DNA from 4 places in the Streptomyces antibioticus genome. Region 1 is predicted to be linked to each of the others. Evidence: riboswitches for the same ligand, from Rfam matches in the RefSeq annotation. Region 1 holds a riboswitch; each other region holds the start of a gene.
What was found. Region 1 has a riboswitch for cyclic di-AMP ahead of AFM16_RS16215 (LysM peptidoglycan-binding domain-containing protein). Riboswitches for the same ligand answer to the same signal wherever they lie in the genome.
Positions count from the first base shown of each region.

Region 2: it holds a riboswitch for cyclic di-AMP, as region 1 does, so the genes downstream of both, AFM16_RS32820 (M23 family metallopeptidase) here and AFM16_RS16215 (LysM peptidoglycan-binding domain-containing protein) in region 1, are expected to answer to the same signal.
Region 3: it holds a riboswitch for cyclic di-AMP, as region 1 does, so the genes downstream of both, AFM16_RS22950 (transglycosylase SLT domain-containing protein) here and AFM16_RS16215 (LysM peptidoglycan-binding domain-containing protein) in region 1, are expected to answer to the same signal.
Region 4: it holds a riboswitch for cyclic di-AMP, as region 1 does, so the genes downstream of both, AFM16_RS18865 (M23 family metallopeptidase) here and AFM16_RS16215 (LysM peptidoglycan-binding domain-containing protein) in region 1, are expected to answer to the same signal.

Region 1 is NZ_CM007717.1:3,652,375-3,656,354, reverse strand. Features, by position in the region: gene AFM16_RS16220 (LysM peptidoglycan-binding domain-containing protein) at 1-930, shown strand, start outside; cyclic di-AMP (ydaO/yuaA leader) riboswitch at 1,135-1,303, shown strand; gene AFM16_RS16215 (LysM peptidoglycan-binding domain-containing protein) at 1,308-2,042, shown strand; gene eno (phosphopyruvate hydratase) at 2,405-3,691, shown strand; gene AFM16_RS16205 (FtsB family cell division protein) at 3,798-3,980, shown strand, end outside.
Region 2 is NZ_CM007717.1:7,225,838-7,229,817, reverse strand. Features, by position in the region: gene AFM16_RS32830 (SIMPL domain-containing protein) at 1-240, opposite strand, end outside; gene AFM16_RS32825 (SGNH/GDSL hydrolase family protein) at 409-1,194, opposite strand; gene AFM16_RS32820 (M23 family metallopeptidase) at 1,434-2,465, opposite strand; cyclic di-AMP (ydaO/yuaA leader) riboswitch at 2,470-2,627, opposite strand; gene AFM16_RS32815 (alpha-galactosidase) at 2,932-3,980, opposite strand, start outside.
Region 3 is NZ_CM007717.1:5,055,369-5,059,348, forward strand. Features, by position in the region: gene AFM16_RS22945 (HAD family hydrolase) at 1-763, shown strand, start outside; gene AFM16_RS22950 (transglycosylase SLT domain-containing protein) at 793-1,278, opposite strand; cyclic di-AMP (ydaO/yuaA leader) riboswitch at 1,282-1,490, opposite strand; gene AFM16_RS22955 (polyprenyl synthetase family protein) at 2,025-3,035, shown strand; gene AFM16_RS22960 (LolA family protein) at 3,331-3,980, shown strand, end outside.
Region 4 is NZ_CM007717.1:4,203,261-4,207,240, forward strand. Features, by position in the region: gene AFM16_RS18860 (aldo/keto reductase) at 114-1,061, opposite strand; gene AFM16_RS18865 (M23 family metallopeptidase) at 1,156-2,211, opposite strand; cyclic di-AMP (ydaO/yuaA leader) riboswitch at 2,221-2,387, opposite strand; tRNA gene AFM16_RS18870 (tRNA-Met) at 2,701-2,774, opposite strand; gene AFM16_RS18875 (dihydrofolate reductase family protein) at 2,822-3,952, opposite strand.

The DNA.
Region 1 (3,980 bases):
ATCGCGATCCCGCTGCTCGCCGCCACCGGCGCGAGCGCGGCCGAGGGCACGGTGTGGGACCAGGTGGCCCAGTGCGAGACCGGCGGCTCCTGGAGCGCCGACAAGGGCACCGGCGAGTACGGCGGCCTCAGCCTCACCCAGGAGCGGTGGGAGACCTACGGCGGGCTGGACTACGCCGCCAGCCCCGACCTGGCCAGCCGCAACCAGCAGATAGCCGTCGCGCAGAAGCTGCTCGCGGCCGAGGGGGTCGGCGCCTGGGGCACCTGCGGGCTGACGTCCGGGCTCACCAAGGAGTCCGGCGCGCTGAACGTGGACACGGGCATCGCTGACGGTTCATCCGGTTCGTCTGGTTTGTCCGACCTGTCCAAGGGGGAGTCCGGCTCCTCGGCGTCCGGCGGCTCCGCCGGCTCCGGCGCGACCTCGTCGCCCGGCGCCTCCGACTCCACCGAGGGTTCGGCGAGTTCGTCCCCTTCCTCCTCTTCTTCCCCTTCCCCCTCTTCGTCCGCTTCGTCCGCCGACGAGGAGGACGCGGCCGCCTCCGAGGGTGCCGCGAAACCGGGTGGCGCGGCGAAGGGCGGCGGCACGCCCTCCGGCAGCCCCGAAGCGGACGAGTCGGGCGAGTCGGACAAGTGGGTGCAGGACGTGGGTTCTTGGAGCCTCGTCGACACCGGCACCCTCGGCTCCGGCGGCCGTCACCGCGGCGCCACCGCCGAGGAGGGCCCGTCGGACGGCCTGGCGCCCGCCTCCGCCGGCCGGCACGCCGCCGAGGAGGTCTACACGGTCCAGGACGGCGACTCCCTCGCCTCCATCACCGACTCCCTTGGCCTGGAGGGCGGATGGCGCGCCCTGTACGAGGAGAACCTGGAGCGCATCGGTGCCGACCCGAGCGTCATCGTCCCCGGTCAGGCGCTGGACACCGGCGCCGAATAGGGCCGGAACACCCCCAAAGGCACCGGGAGTTCACGTCACACTTCGCGCCGAATGTCCGGTTTGGTGAAAGTGTGGGATGAGTCTCAGAAGCCCTGATCGTCTTTGGAATTCCGCGAATTCCGTGTCTACGGTCGAGCCGCTCGGCAACCCGGGCCCCGGTCGTCGCAACGCCGAATCCTGCCAGTGGCGCCCCGGGAACAGTCGTCGCGTCAAGCGCCGCAGGCAGGAGCGGGGGACCCAAGGTAAGTGCCGGAACCGGCGGTCGACGCCGTGACCGGCTCGGGGTGAAGCCGTGCACCGTGAGGTGCGCGGCCGGGCAACTCAACCGGCCCGAACCCGACAGCTCACCTCGCAGGCGTCGGTGAGGGGATCGTTCCATGCTGTTTTCCGGTAAGGGCAAGCACCGCCGTCCGTCCAAGACCACCCGCGCCGCCATGATCGCCGGCGTCACCGGTGTCGCCGTCGCCGCCCCGCTGATGGCCGCCGGCAACGCCTCCGCCGCCACCGCCTCCGAGTGGGACGCGGTCGCCCAGTGCGAGTCGGGCGGCAACTGGTCCATCAACACCGGCAACGGCTACTACGGCGGCCTCCAGTTCTCCGCCTCCACCTGGGCCGCGTACGGCGGCACCGCCTACGCCTCCCGCGCCGACCTGGCCTCCAAGACGCAGCAGATCACCATCGCCGAGAAGGTCCTCGCGGGCCAGGGCAAGGGTGCCTGGCCGACCTGCGGCGTCGGTCTGTCCAACACGCCGTTCAACGGCGGCGCCTCGGCCGGCTCCGACAGCGGCTCCTCCTCGGCCCAGACCCCGTCCGCCGCCCCGACCGCGGGCAGCACCGGCTCCCGCGCCGGCGAGCAGCAGGCCGCCTCCCGCTCCGCCGAGCGCCCCGCCGTCGGCAAGAGCGAGCAGAGCACCAAGACCGTCACCACCCCGACCGGCAAGAAGGTCAAGAAGGGCGACGGCGAGTACAAGGTCGTCAAGGGCGACACCCTCAGCACCATCGCCACCAAGCACAAGGTCAAGGGCGGCTGGCAGAAGCTGTTCCAGCTCAACAAGGGTGTCGTCCAGGACGCCGACCTGATCTACCCGGGCCAGCAGCTCCACCTCAAGTGAGCCGCGGCCGGGCCGTCGCTCCCCCCAGGTGACACCCGGCCCCCAGCGGGACCACAGCTTCCCCACAAGCGGGCCCCGCACACTGAGTACCTCGTGAGGGTCACCCCCCGTCCTCACGGGCCCCCGCCCCGGTGCGTCTTCCCCCGTACGCACCGGGGCGGGGTTTTTCGTGCGCCGGATTTTCGCCTCCACGCCACCCACCCTTTGTTCCGGGCGGAAACAATGGGTACGGTCTACCTGTCCACCGGACGGTCTGTCTGTCCACGGGACGGTCGGTCGGCTGCCGACGCCCCGAAGGCGGTTAGGCTCTAGTCGCAAGGCCCACACGGCCCCGCACACCCAGCGTCACATCCAAGAAGGAGATGCTCGTGCCGTCCATCGACGTCGTCGTAGCCCGGGAAATCCTGGACTCCCGAGGCAACCCCACGGTCGAGGTCGAGGTCGGCCTCGACGACGGCAGCACGGGTCGTGCCGCCGTCCCGTCCGGCGCCTCCACCGGCGCCTTCGAGGCCATCGAGCTGCGCGACGGTGACCCGAACCGCTACCAGGGCAAGGGTGTCGAGAAGGCCGTCCTCGCCGTCATCGAGCAGATCGGCCCCGAGCTGGTCGGCTACGACGCCACCGAGCAGCGCCTGATCGACCAGGCCATGTTCGACCTGGACGCCACCGACAACAAGGGCTCCCTCGGCGCCAACGCGATCCTCGGCGTCTCCCTCGCCGTCGCCCACGCCGCCTCCGAGGCCAGCGACCTCCCGCTCTTCCGCTACCTGGGCGGCCCGAACGCGCACCTGCTGCCCGTTCCGATGATGAACATCCTGAACGGCGGCTCGCACGCCGACTCCAACGTGGACATCCAGGAGTTCATGATCGCCCCGATCGGCGCGGAGTCCTTCTCCGAGGCGCTGCGCTGGGGCACCGAGGTCTACCACACCCTCAAGAAGGTGCTGAAGGCCAAGGGCCTGTCCACCGGCCTCGGCGACGAGGGCGGCTTCGCCCCGAACCTCGGCTCCAACCGCGAGGCCCTCGACCTCATCCTCGAGGCCATCAAGGAAGCCGGCTACGCGCCCGGCGAGCAGATCGCGCTCGCGCTCGACGTCGCCGCGTCCGAGTTCTACAAGGACGGCACGTACCAGTTCGAGGGCAAGTCCCGCTCGGCCGCCGAGATGACCGAGTACTACGAGGAGCTGGTGGCGGCCTACCCGCTGGTCTCCATCGAGGACCCGCTGTTCGAGGACGACTGGGCCGGCTGGAAGGTCCTCACCGACCGCCTCGGCGACAAGGTGCAGATCGTCGGCGACGACCTGTTCGTCACCAACCCCGAGCGCCTCGCCCGCGGCATCGAGGAGGGCACCGCCAACGCCCTGCTCGTCAAGGTCAACCAGATCGGCTCGCTCACCGAGACGCTGGACGCTGTCGAGCTGGCCCAGCGCAACGGCTTCAAGTGCATGATGTCCCACCGCTCCGGCGAGACCGAGGACGTCACGATCGCCGACCTCGCCGTCGCCACCAACTGCGGCCAGATCAAGACCGGCGCCCCGGCCCGCTCCGAGCGCGTCGCCAAGTACAACCAGCTCCTGCGCATCGAGGAGATCCTCGACGACGCGGCGGTCTACGCCGGGCGCAGCGCCTTCCCGCGGTTCAAGGGCTGACCTGACCCCACCTGGGTAAGGCTCAGCCAGTCGTACGTACGTCCCCGTACCCGGTCCCGTACCGTGTGCGGGGACGTACGCACGTGGAAGGGGAGGCGGAGAGCCGATGGCCGTCAAGGACCGGGACCGTTTCTCCACCACGACCAGGATCCGGCTGCTCGGCGAGCAGACCGCGGCCCGGGTCTACCGCTCCCAGACCAAGCGCCAGGCCCGCCGCTCCCGGCTCACCGGCCGCGCGGCCCTGCTGGCGCTGGTGCTGTGCACCCTGATCGTGGCCCTCGCCTACCCG
Region 2 (3,980 bases), 3.6 Mb from region 1:
GTCGAGCGCGGCCTGCGAGGTGGCGCCGGTCGCCTCCACGGCCACGGCGACGACCGCGACGTCGGGCGGGGCGGTGGCGCTGCCCTCGCCGGTCACGGTGATGGTGGCGGGGGCGGGGTCGACGCGCGCGGCGGCGGGCCGGGCGGGCGACGCGGCGGCGGCGGGCGCGGCGACGGCCGGCAGCCCCAGGGCGAGGAGCGTGACGAGGGCCGCGGCGACGGGCGTACGGGTGGGGCGCATACGGAACCGGTCCTTCGGAGGGGCGGACGGGGCGGGTGATGTGCGGTCATCCCAGCACCCGGACCCGCGCGCGCCCGCGCACCACTCCCGTCCGATCACCTCACTGGTGGAGCGGCCGGTCGTACCTGTCGTGCAAACGGCGTCGGACGGCCGCCCCGTCCTCTCCGGTCACGCCACCGCCGAGATCCGGGTCCGGATGTCGTCGGGGGAGAGCGTGCCCTTGGCGGTCACATGGTCGCCCGAGGACTCCCCGCGCAGCCGCCGCCCGATCCACGGCACCAGGTACTCGCGCGCCCACTGGACGTCGTCCTTGCGGATCTCCAGGGTGCCGCGCGGCGGGAGCTGCGGCCAGGGCTGCTCCGGGTCGGCCGGCACCTCCAGGCCGAGGACCTGCCCGGCGCGCAGCGCCACCCGCGTGTGCCCCTCCGGGGAGAGGTGGAGGCGGTCGCCGTCCCAGGCCCGGCGGTCCTGCACGGACCGCAGGGACCACAGGTCGAGCACCGGGCAGCCGTAGCGGTCGGCGACGGCGCGAACGTGCCCGTTGTAGGTGGCGATCTTGCCGCGCAGATGCTTCAGGACGGGGACGCCACGGGTGTCGAAGCCGGTGGTCACCAGGACCGTGCCGGACACGGCGGTGAGTGCCGCGACCGCCCGCTCGAAGCGCTCGGCGACCTCGTCGGGGTCGGTGCCGGGCCGCAGGATGTCGTTGCCGCCGGCACAGAAGGACACGAGGTCGGGCGCGAGGTCGACGGCCTGCGGAAGCTGGTCCTCCATGATCTGGTCGAGCAGCTTGCCGCGCACGGCCAGGTTCGCGTACCGGAAGTCGCCCTCGGGTCGGCGGTCCGCGAGGAGTACCGCGAACCGGTCGGCCCAGCCGACGAACGCCCCGTCGGGGCCAGGGTCGCCGACGCCCTCGGTGAAGCTGTCCCCCACCGCCACGTACGACCCGATCACTGATCTGTTGTCATTCTTCGAATCGTCTGCCACGGCAGATCATGATTCACCTTCTAATGTGACTTACGCGACCGTAGGCAGGGGTTGACGGACGGTGAGATAAGCCACTCCTAAAGAGTTGGCCAACCAGGGAATAACGTCCCGCGGCACGTCGAAGGCCGGACCCCGGGGGGCGGGGTCCGGCCTTCGACGGCGCGTCAGGGCCTGTCAGGGCGCCTCAGGAAGCGCTGGTGCGGGGGTCAGCCGACCGAGACTCCGTGCGAGCGGAGGTAGGCGACCGGGTCCACGTCCGAGCCGTAGTTCGGCGTGGTGCGGATCTCGAAGTGCAGGTGCGGTCCGGTCACGTTGCCGGTGGCACCCGAGAGGCCGACCTGCTGGCCCGCGGTCACGGTCTGGCCGGCCGAGACGGAGAGCGAGGACAGGTGGGCGTACTGGGCGTAGTGGCCGTCGTTCAGCCTGATGACGACCTGGTTGCCGTACGCGCCGCCCCAGCCGGCGGAGACGACGGTGCCCGCCGCGACGGCCTTGAGGGAGGTGCCCGTCGGGACGACGAAGTCGACACCGGTGTGGTAGCCGCTGGACCACATGCTGCCCGACATCCGGTACGGCGTGCCGACCGTGGCGCCGGCCACCGGCAGGCTGAACCCGGAGGAGGCGGTGGTGGAGTTCTCGGCGGCCTGGGTGCTCGGCTGCGAGGACGACGCCTGGGAGTCCGAGGAGCCGGCGGACGACGAGGACTGCGCGGGCTGCGACTTCTGCGCAGGCTTCGAGGGCTGCACGGGCTTGGCGGACTGCGCCGACCCGCGCGCCTCGGAGGACTTGGGCGCGGTGGTGGGGGCGGAGGACGCGGCCTTCTTGCCGATCGACAGCTTCAGGCCCGGGTGGATCAGCGAGGGGTTGTCGCCGACGGCCCGCCGGTTGTCCTGGTACAGCCGCTGCCAGCCGCCGTCGACGCCCTGCTCGTCGGCGATCCGCGAGAGGTAGTCGCCGGAGCGGACGGTGTACGTGCTGTGCTTCGCGCCCGACTTGCCCGACTTGTGCGCCACCGGAGCCGCCTGCACGGTCTGCGTGGCCTTCTCCGCGGCCCGTTCCACGGTCTTCGCCACGGCCTGTTCCGGAACGGACGCCGCGGCGGACTGGGTGGGGGCCGCGTGGGCACCCGTGGCTCCCAGGAGCGGGAGGGCGAGAGCGGCTCCGCCGGTTCCGGCGGCGGCGATGGAGCGGGTGAATCGCTGGGACTTCGGACGGCGGTGCTTACCCTTCGCGGGCATGGCGCATTCCTCTCCGGCGCCTGCGAGGTGAGCTGTCGGGTGCGGACTGGAGATGTCCGGCCGTGCCGAGGCACGGCTTTACCCCAAGCCTGTTCCGGGACCGGAACAGGCGGTTGTGCCTGTGGGTCCCCCGCTCCTGCCGTGCACGGGTGAGTGTGCGGTCCCCGGACGGCGGCAGGATTAGGCGTCCGTCCGGATTGGTCTGGAACGTAGGCGACCGCGACGCACAGGGACAAGCAGAGGTTGTGCCGTTGACGCATTTCTCTTGATCCGCAGGGATACTTCCCGGTGACACTCCGTGTTTCGAATGGCCCCTTTTTCCCTTAACACCCTGGAAAAGCATGCGAATTACGTGAACATGACGGGCGACGCACGGTCACGGTATGACGCTGCTCACGTGACAGTGCTCCAGGATCCTTTATTCCAGAGCGAGTTGGAATGAAGGATTTCAATTCGGACAGAACGCTCAGATGCGACGCAGCCGGATAACCGCCGCATCGAGGTCACCGCTCAGCCCGGTCCGCATTCCGTGGTGCAGCAGCACCGCACCTCGGTGCACTTCGCCCGTTTCGCGGCATTCGTACGTCGCCGCCGGGTCGAGTCCGCGCAGCCGCAGCGCCGGGACGGGCTCGCCGTAGCGCTGGGCCTGGAGCCAGGCGAGGACGACGCTCTCGTCACCGCGCACGTACTGCACGGCACTGAGCCCGCCCGTCGGCGGGCGCAGCCGGTACAGGTCGCCCCGCTGCACGACGGGCCTGATCTCCTTGTAGAGGTCCACCCAGCGGCGGGCCTCGGCCAGCTCCTCCGCGCTCCACTCGGAGAGGTCCCCGCCGATCCCGAGCACCCCGGCCATGGCGCTCACGAACCGGAACCGCAGGGAGCTGACCCGGCCGTTGAGCTGGGTGTTGGGGCTGTCGGTGACCCAGGCGGCCATCACCCGGGCGGGATGGATCTGGCTGAAGCCGTGCTGGATGTCGAGCCGGTCCAGCGGGTCGGTGTTGTCGGAGGTCCACACCTGGTCGGTGCGGCTCATGATCCCGAGGTCGATCCGCCCGCCGCCGCCCGAGCAGGACTCGAAGGCCACCCCGGGGTGGGCGGCCCGCAGCCGGTCGAGCAGGGCGTACAGCGCCCGGACGTGGTCGACCCACAGGCGCTGCGGATAGGGGTCGTCCGGCCAGCCCGCGTCGGTGAAGCAGCGGTTGAAGTCCCACTTCACATAGTCGACGGGCGCGCTGGAGAGCAGCCCGTGGAGCTGGTCCCAGAGGTACTCCTGGACGTCCTCGCGGGCGAGGTTCAGCATGAGCTGATTGCGGAACTCCGTCCGCTTTCGTCCCGGTTGGAACTGCACCCAGTCGGGGTGCGCCCGGTACAGATCGCTGTCCGGGTTGACCATCTCGGGCTCGACCCAGATCCCGAACCGCATGCCGAGGGCGTGCACCCGGTCGGCGAGCGGCTTCAGGCCGTGCGGGAAGCGCTCGGGGTTGGGCCGCCAGTCGCCGAGTCCGGCCCGGTCGC
Region 3 (3,980 bases), 1.4 Mb from region 1:
CGGAACGCTGCTCCGCGGCGACGACACCTTCTCCGACCGGTCGCTCGACGCGCTCGCGCGGGTGGCGGCCGCCGGCGCACGCCATCTGGTCGTGACGGGCCGACCGGCGCCCCGCGTAAGGCCGTTGCTCGACCGCCTGCACAGCAGGGGGCTCGCGGTGTGCGGCCAGGGCGCGCAGTTGTACGACGCCGGCGCGAACCGACTGCTCTGGTCGGTCACCCTGGACCGGGAGTTGGCCGAGACCGCGCTCGGCAAGATCGAGGCCGAGGTCGGGCAGGTGTACGCGGCCGTCGACCAGGACGGCGTCGACGGGCTCACCCTCATCGAGCCCGGCTACGAGATGCCGCACCCGACCCTTCCGGCGCTGCGCGTCGCCTCCCGGGACGACCTGTGGTGCGAGCCGATCAGCAAGGTGCTGCTGCGCCATCCGGCCCTGTCCGACGACGAGTTGGCGGCGACGGCCCGCTCGGTGGTGGGCTCGCTCGCCACGGTCACCATGTCCGGGCCCGGCACGGTGGAGCTCCAGCCGTGCGGGATCACCAAGGCGACCGGCCTGGCGCTGGCCGCCGAGCACCTCGGCGTCGGCCCGGCGGAGACCGTCGCCTTCGGGGACATGCCCAACGACATCCCGATGTTCGTGTGGGCCGGGCACGGGGTGGCGATGGCCAACGCGCACCCGGAGCTGAAGGCGCTGGCCGACGAGGTGACGACGTCGAACGAGGACGACGGCGTGGCCGTCGTCCTCGAACGTCTCTATCCCTGACCGACTCCCGATCCGGGGGTCGGCTCGGCTCAGTACGCGCCGAACACGTTGTCGATCGAGCCGTAGCGCGCGGCCGCGTAGTTGCAGGCGGCGGTGATGTTGGCGACCGGGTCGAACGGGTCGAACGAGGTCCCGGCCACGTGGTACGCGGTGAAGGTCGGGTCGATCACCTGGAGCAGGCCCTTGGACGGGGTGCCCTTGGCCGCGTTGGAGTCCCACAGGTTGATGGCGGCCGGGTTGCCCGACGACTCGCGGATGATGTTGCGGTGGATGCCGTTGTAGCTGCCCGGGATGCGCTTCTCGGCCATGATCGCGAGCGATTCGCGGATCCAGCCGTCCAGGTTGTTGGGGTACCCGGCGACGGTGGTGCTCGTGTTGCCGGCCGAGGTGGCGGCGGACGCGGTGGTCGCGCCGACGAGCGGCAGGGCGAGCACACCGGCGCCGGCGGCGGCCACGGCGAGGGTGCGGGCGATACGGGTGCGGCGGGTACGGCGGTGCTGAGCGGCAGCGGGCATGACGAGGTTCCTCTCCGGCGCCTGCGAGGTGAGCTGTCGGGTTCGGGCGGGAGCTGCCCGGCCGCGTCCGGACGGACGCGACTTCACCCCGAGCCGTACCGTTGTGTCCGTTTTCGTGGACATTTCGGTAGGGCGACTTACCTGGTTCCCCCGCTCCTGCCATGAGTTCTCGGTGGGTGCCGGGCGGCGGCAGGATTCGGCGTTCCGCTCGACAGGCCGGGAACGTATGCGAGAGCACATGTCCGGAACAAGAGGCCAATTCACAGTTCGGGCCTATTGACCTTGATCAGGGCTCTATGGGGTGCTTGATCCTTTGTGATCGCAAAGCCTCAACTCGCCTGAGTGGCACGAGGAGTCGGGGGGTACCCGCAGGGTGTCGCCCCGCGGGGCCGGACCAGGGGGAGTGAGCCAACTCACCGGCATCCACAAGAGGGGTGAAACGGGCAATAAGCCCATGCTCTGCGTAAAGGGTCGCGGCCCTGTCGGGCTTCCGCATTCCCCCGTATTGCCCACCTTGGATTTGCGGTGAATGTCTCTTCATATCGCCTGATCAGAAACATATCGGTCGGGATCCGACACCGCCCGCCCTGACCAGGGCGCCTCCCGGGCGAGTGCATTCGGGCCCGGGCGGACGTGGGGGCTATCGGTGATCGAAACGTGACCGGATACGCTGACTTGAGTGAGCGCAGAGACCTATCGACAAACCGCGTAATCGCCCGTAGACACCAGCAGACAGGAGACCCCTCGTGACCGTCGTCGAGCCGTTCGGGCTGAGCGTGCGGGACCAGGCTCTGGAAGCCGATGTCCAGGCCGGACTGGCGGCTGTCGAGGAAGGCTTGCTCGAGGCCACCAAGAGTGAGGTTCCGTTCATCACGGAAGCCGCACAGCACCTCCTGCGGGCCGGCGGGAAGCGGTTCCGCCCGCTGCTCGTGATGCTCGCGGCGCGCTTCGGCGACCCGTACGCGCCGGGGGTCGTGCCGTCCGCCGTGGTGGTCGAGCTGACCCATCTGGCGACCCTGTACCACGACGACGTCATGGACGAGGCGGCCGTGCGGCGCGGGGTGCCCAGCGCCAACGCCCGCTGGGGCAACTCCCTCGCCGTCCTCACCGGCGACTTCCTCTTCGCGCGGGCCTCGCACATCCTGGCCGACCTCGGCCCCGAGGCCGTACGGGTCCAGGCCGAGGCGTTCGAGCGGCTGGTCACGGGCCAGATCCTGGAGACCGCGGGACCGGTCGACGGACGGGACCCGGTCGAGCACTACCTCGACGTGCTCGGCGGCAAGACCGGCTCACTGGTCGCGGTCTCCTGCCGCTTCGGCGCGATGATGTCCGGCGCCGACGACACGGTCGTCGACGTGCTCACCCAGTACGGCGAGCGGCTCGGCGTCGCCTTCCAGTTGGCGGACGACGTCCTGGACATCGCCTCCGCCTCCCACGAGTCCGGCAAGACGCCCGGCACCGACCTGCGCGAGGGCGTGCCCACGCTTCCGGTGCTGCGGCTGCGGGAGCGCGCCGCCCGGCAGGGGCTCCCCGAGGACGTCGCGCTGTGCGAGCTGCTCGACTCCGACCTCAGCGACGACGCCCGGCTCGCCGAGGCGGTCGCCGCGCTGCGCGACCACCCGGCGCTGGAGCAGGCCCGCCGGGACACCGTGCGCTACGCCAAGGAGGCGCGCGCCGCACTGGCCCCGCTCCCCGAGTGCGACGCGAAGTCCGCGCTGACGGAGCTGTGCGACGCGGTGGTGCACCGGGCGGGCTGAACCGCCACCGGGGGCTGAACCGCCGTTCCCCTCTCCCGCGGTCCCCCTCCGCTTCCGTCCCTGGTGCGTCGTCGCGCGACCCCTACGGGTCCGGGCGGGCCACCGCCCTCGGTTGTCATACCGGAGGCGTACACGGAGTTGAGTCCTCGGGGTGACGCTTCGTCGGCGCCGATTTGGTCAGATGGACATCACGGAAAACACCACTCCTCACCGATTCGGGTGAGAATGGCGGCTCGGGGTGGGGACGTTCGCACGTGAGAGACCGGCCGCCGCCGACGACGGAGGTAAGGCACACATGGCACCGAACGCAACCGACGACAACACGACCGCCGGGGAGGCAGACGACCTGCGCGTCGGGCGGCGCAAGGCCGTGCGGTACGTCGTCCCGGTCACCGTGGTGGGCGTGGCGGCGGCGACGATCGGGCTGGTCCCGGCGCTCGCCGACTCCGGCGACCCCGACCTGCCGAAGATCACCGCACAGCAGCTCATCGACAAGATCGCCGCGTCGGACGTCGAGCAGTTGTCCGGCACCGTGAAGATCACCACCGACCTGGGCCTGCCCGACCTCGGCGGGCTGGAGAGCGGACTGCTCTCCGGTGCCACCGGCGGCGGCGACGGATCGTCCGCCGACCCGTCCGCCAAGCTCACCGAACTCGCCTCGGGCACCCACACCCTGCGCGTCGCCACCGACGGCCCGGACCGCCAGAAGCTCTCCCTCCTGGAGGACGCGTCCGAGTACAGCGTCATCCACGACGGCAAGGACGTGTGGGGGTACGACAGCGCCTCCAACGAGGTCTACCACTCCACCACCGAGGCGAGCGGAAAGGCGGGGGAGAAGCCTCCGGCCACGCCCGAGGGCCTCACCGAGGAGGCGCTCAAGGCGGTCGACGACACCACGTCGGTGACCGTCGACGGCACGGTCCACGTGGCAGGACGCGACGCCTA
Region 4 (3,980 bases), 550 kb from region 1:
ACCGTCCGCCCGCGCCAGCACCACCTCCGACCGTCCCGCGCCGGCGGCGCCCGGCACGACACCCTCGCCGCCCCCGCCGCTCAGCCCGACGGCGCCCAGCACGCCGCCGCCGCTCAGTCCGACGCCGCCGTGAGCCGTCCCACTTCCCCCTCCGTCAGCTTCAGATCCGCCACCGCCAGCAGGGCGGGGAGTTGTTCCGGGGTGCGGGCCGAGGCGATGGGGGCGGTGACCGTCGGGCGGGCGGCGAGCCAGGACAGGGCGACCGTGGCGACCTCGGCGCCGCGCTCGCGGGCGATCTCGTCCAGCACGAGAAGGACCCGGCGGCCCCGCTCCGTCTCCAGGTGCCCGGCGGCCCTCCCCGCCCGCGCGCTGTCCACCGTCGCACCGCCCGGCCGGTACTTGCCGGTGAGGAAGCCGGAGGCGAGCCCGGAGTAGGGGAGGGCGGCGAGCCCCGAGCGCTCGGCGAGGTCCTGGAGGGCGCCCTCGTAGGTGTCGCGGGAGACCAGGTTGTAGTGGGGCTGGAGCGCCACGTACCGGGCGAGGCCCTCGCGGTCGGCGAACTCCAGGGACGCCCGGAGGCGTTCGGGCGAGATGTTGGAGGCGGCCGTGTACCGCACCTTGCCCGCCCGCACCAGGTCGTCGAGCGCGCCGACGATCTCCTCGACCGGCACCTCGGGCTTGTCGAAGTGGGTGTAGTACAGGTCGATGTGGTCGGTGCCGAGGCGGCGCAGGGAGGCGTCGGCGGCGGCCTTGATGTTGGCGGCGGTCAGGCCGGGGAAGTCCGGGTGCTGGCTGACCTTGGTGGCGATCACCAGGTCGTCGCGGTTGCCGCGGGCGGCGATCCAGCGGCCGATCAGGGTCTCGGACTCGCCGCCGCTGTTGCCCTCGATCCACGCCGAGTAGGAGTCGGCGGTGTCGAGGAAGTTGCCGCCGGCGGCGGTGTAGGCGTCGAGGACGGCGAAGGAGGCGGTCTCGTCGGCGGTCCAGCCGAAGACGTTGCCGCCGAGGGCGAGCGGGAAGACCTGGAGGTCGGAGGTGCCGAGCTTGCGAAGAGCAGTCATGCCTCTTCCCAACGGTCACCGGTGCCGGGACGATTCCGCCCGCCGTGCGAACAGCGTGTGAAGCGGCGGGCGGATCAGTCCGAGCCGGGAAACCTCAGGGGTTGAGGCCCTTGCTCCGCAGCCAGGCCCCCGGGTCGATGCCCGACGCACTGCCGCCCGGGTGGACCTCCAGGTGGAGGTGGGCGCCGGTGACGTTGCCGGTGGCGCCGACGCGGCCGATGACATCGCCGGTCGCGACCTTCTGGCCGACGCTGACGCTGATCGACGACTGGTGGGCGTACCAGATCTCGGTGCCGTCGTCGAGGGTGAGCACGGTCTTGTAGCCGTACGAGCCGTCCCAGCCCGCCGACGTGATCGTGCCGCTGTGCACGGCCTTGATCAGCGTGCCCGTGGGGGCGGCGAAGTCCAGGCCGGTGTGGTAGCCGGAGGACCAGTAGGCGCCGGCCTCACCGAAGGTCGAGGTGATCGTGTACGAGGAGGTCGGCAGCGCGTACTGCGTGGCCAGCTCGGCGAGGCGCGCGGCCTCGGCCTTCTCCTTGGCCTCCGCCTCGGCCTTCTCCTTGGCGGCGGTGGCCTTGGTCTCCGCCTCCTTCTCGGCCTTGGCGACGGCGTCGGCCTCGGCCTTGGCCGCGGCTTCCGCGGCGGCGAGCTGGGCCTGCGTCTCGACCTGCGTCTGCTGCGACTCGACCTGGGCCATGATCCGGCTGCGCAGGGCCTCGCCGGCGTCGGCGGCGCTCTGCGGGGCGGTGTCGTCGGCCTGCGGGGTGGTCACGCTGCCGAAGCTGCTGAGCGTGGGGGCGGTGTCCTCGGCGGGCTCGTCGTCGGATATCAGCGAGCCGACGTTCGGCAGGTCCGGCATGGAGATGGAGACCGGGGCCTTGCCTGTGTTGGCGCTGGCCATCCCGCCGGCGCTGACGGCGGCGATGACGCCGACGCCGAGCACGGTGGAGCTACGGGCGAACCCTCCTCCGCCGCCGCGCTGCTTGGCGACCCGGTGCTTGCCCCGGACCGGGCGGACGGACTCCGCGGTGGGGTTCCACTCCTCCCAGGGGCCCTCGTCGTCGGTGCGCGCGCCGCCGTAGACGAAGGTGTCGGCGGACCGCTGACTCGGCACGAACGGGGCTTCGGGGGCAGGCCGGTTGGACACCACGCGGGCGCACTCCTTTCCTTCCGCCGCCTACCGGGTTAGCTGACGGGTTCGGAGCGGGAAGGTCTCCTACGCGCGTATACCGTTCGTGACTCTGCGAGTTCACGGGCGGCTGCCGTGCGATTCACCCCAAGGTGGTGGTTCCCCGGTTCCCTTGCGGGATTCGGCGCGTGCGCACGGAGCCGTCGCTTGTGACGGCTGGGACGACCGCGCTGCGTTATCGAACGTTAATAGACCCGGGGGCGCTATTCCAAGCTGTTCCCCTTGATCAACAACATTTCTGGCCTGGACTTTCAGGCCATGAACGATGAAAAACGGGCGAGTTGACCGGCGCCGCCCCTACCCCGGGAACCGTTCAGTAGTCATCCCCGTTTTGATGGTGACTCACTTGTTATGCGCAGAGCGCACGGCCGGTCACCGGTGGTAGCCGCACATGGACGCGGAACGCACCGAGGGCCGGAACCCTCTCGGATTCCGGCCCTCGGCCTTCAGTAGCGGGGACAGGATTTGAACCTGCGACCTCTGGGTTATGAGCCCAGCGAGCTACCGAGCTGCTCCACCCCGCGTCGATGAACACCACTCTACGCCATCCCGGGGGTGGAAAGCACATCGGTTATCCGGGCAGGTGCCGGTTGGGCTTCTGGGCCCGTTCCGCGTACTCCGGGAGGACGACGACGTCGACGCCGTGGGCCGCCAGCAGGCCGCTGCCGTCCGCGTTCTTCACGAAGGTGTCCGGCTCCCGCCAGGCCGTGACGACCCGGCGCACCCCCGCGTCCAGGACGAGCCGGGCGCACGGCGTGGGCCGGGAGGCGCGGACGGCGCAGGGTTCGAGGCTGCTGTAGACGGTGGCGCCGGCCAGCCGCGGGTCGGCGGGGTCGAGCTTGGCGAGGGCCGCCTCCTCGGCGTGCGCCTGGAGGTCGTCGCCCTCGCGGGAGTGGCCGCGGGCCAGCTCGGTCCCGTCGGCGGCCACGACCACCGCGCCCACGCTGAACGCCGTGTCCGACGGCGGGCACTGCGTGGCCAGCTCGCAGGCGAGGGCGAGCCAGTGCCGGTCGGCCGCGGCGGGGAGGTCACCGGTGCCGGGGGCGGTGGGCTCGTAGCGCATGAGGACGACGTCCTCGATCCGCCGCGTCTCGGTCAGCCGGAGGCGTCCGCCCTGGTAGGCGCCGGGGCCGAAGAGCCGGGGCGCGTCCGGGTCGCCCACGAAGAGGGGGGCGAGGACGAGCTGGAGTTCGTCGGCGAGGCCCTGCTGGAGGAGCTGGCTGTGGACGGTGCCACCGCCCTCGACCATCAGCCGGCGCACCCCGCGCTCGTCGTGCAGATGGGTGAGGAGGCGCCGCCAGTCCAGCTCGGCGCCGAGGGGGACGACGTCCGCCGCGATGCCGAGCGCGCGGGCCCGTGCCGCGCCCTTCTCCGTCGTATAGACGACTTTCTCGCCGCCGCTGTGCCAGAAGCGGGCCTCCGGGTCCAGCTCGCCGGAGCCGCTGACGGTGACCTTGAGGGGGTACTCCGGCCGGCCCTCCGCGAGCCGGGCGGCGCGGCGGTCGGGGGAGTTCACCAGCAGCCGGGGGTTGTCGGCGCGGATGGTGCCGGCGCCGATCAGGATCGCGTCGACCGAGGCCCGTACGGCGTCGACCCGGTCGAAGTCGGCGGGGCTGGACAGGAGCAGGCGCTCGGAGGTGGTGTCGTCCAGGAAGCCGTCGAGGGAGACGGCGGCGGACAGCAGGACGTACGGGTACGGCATCGGCGCGGTTCTCCTGGGAGACGACGGA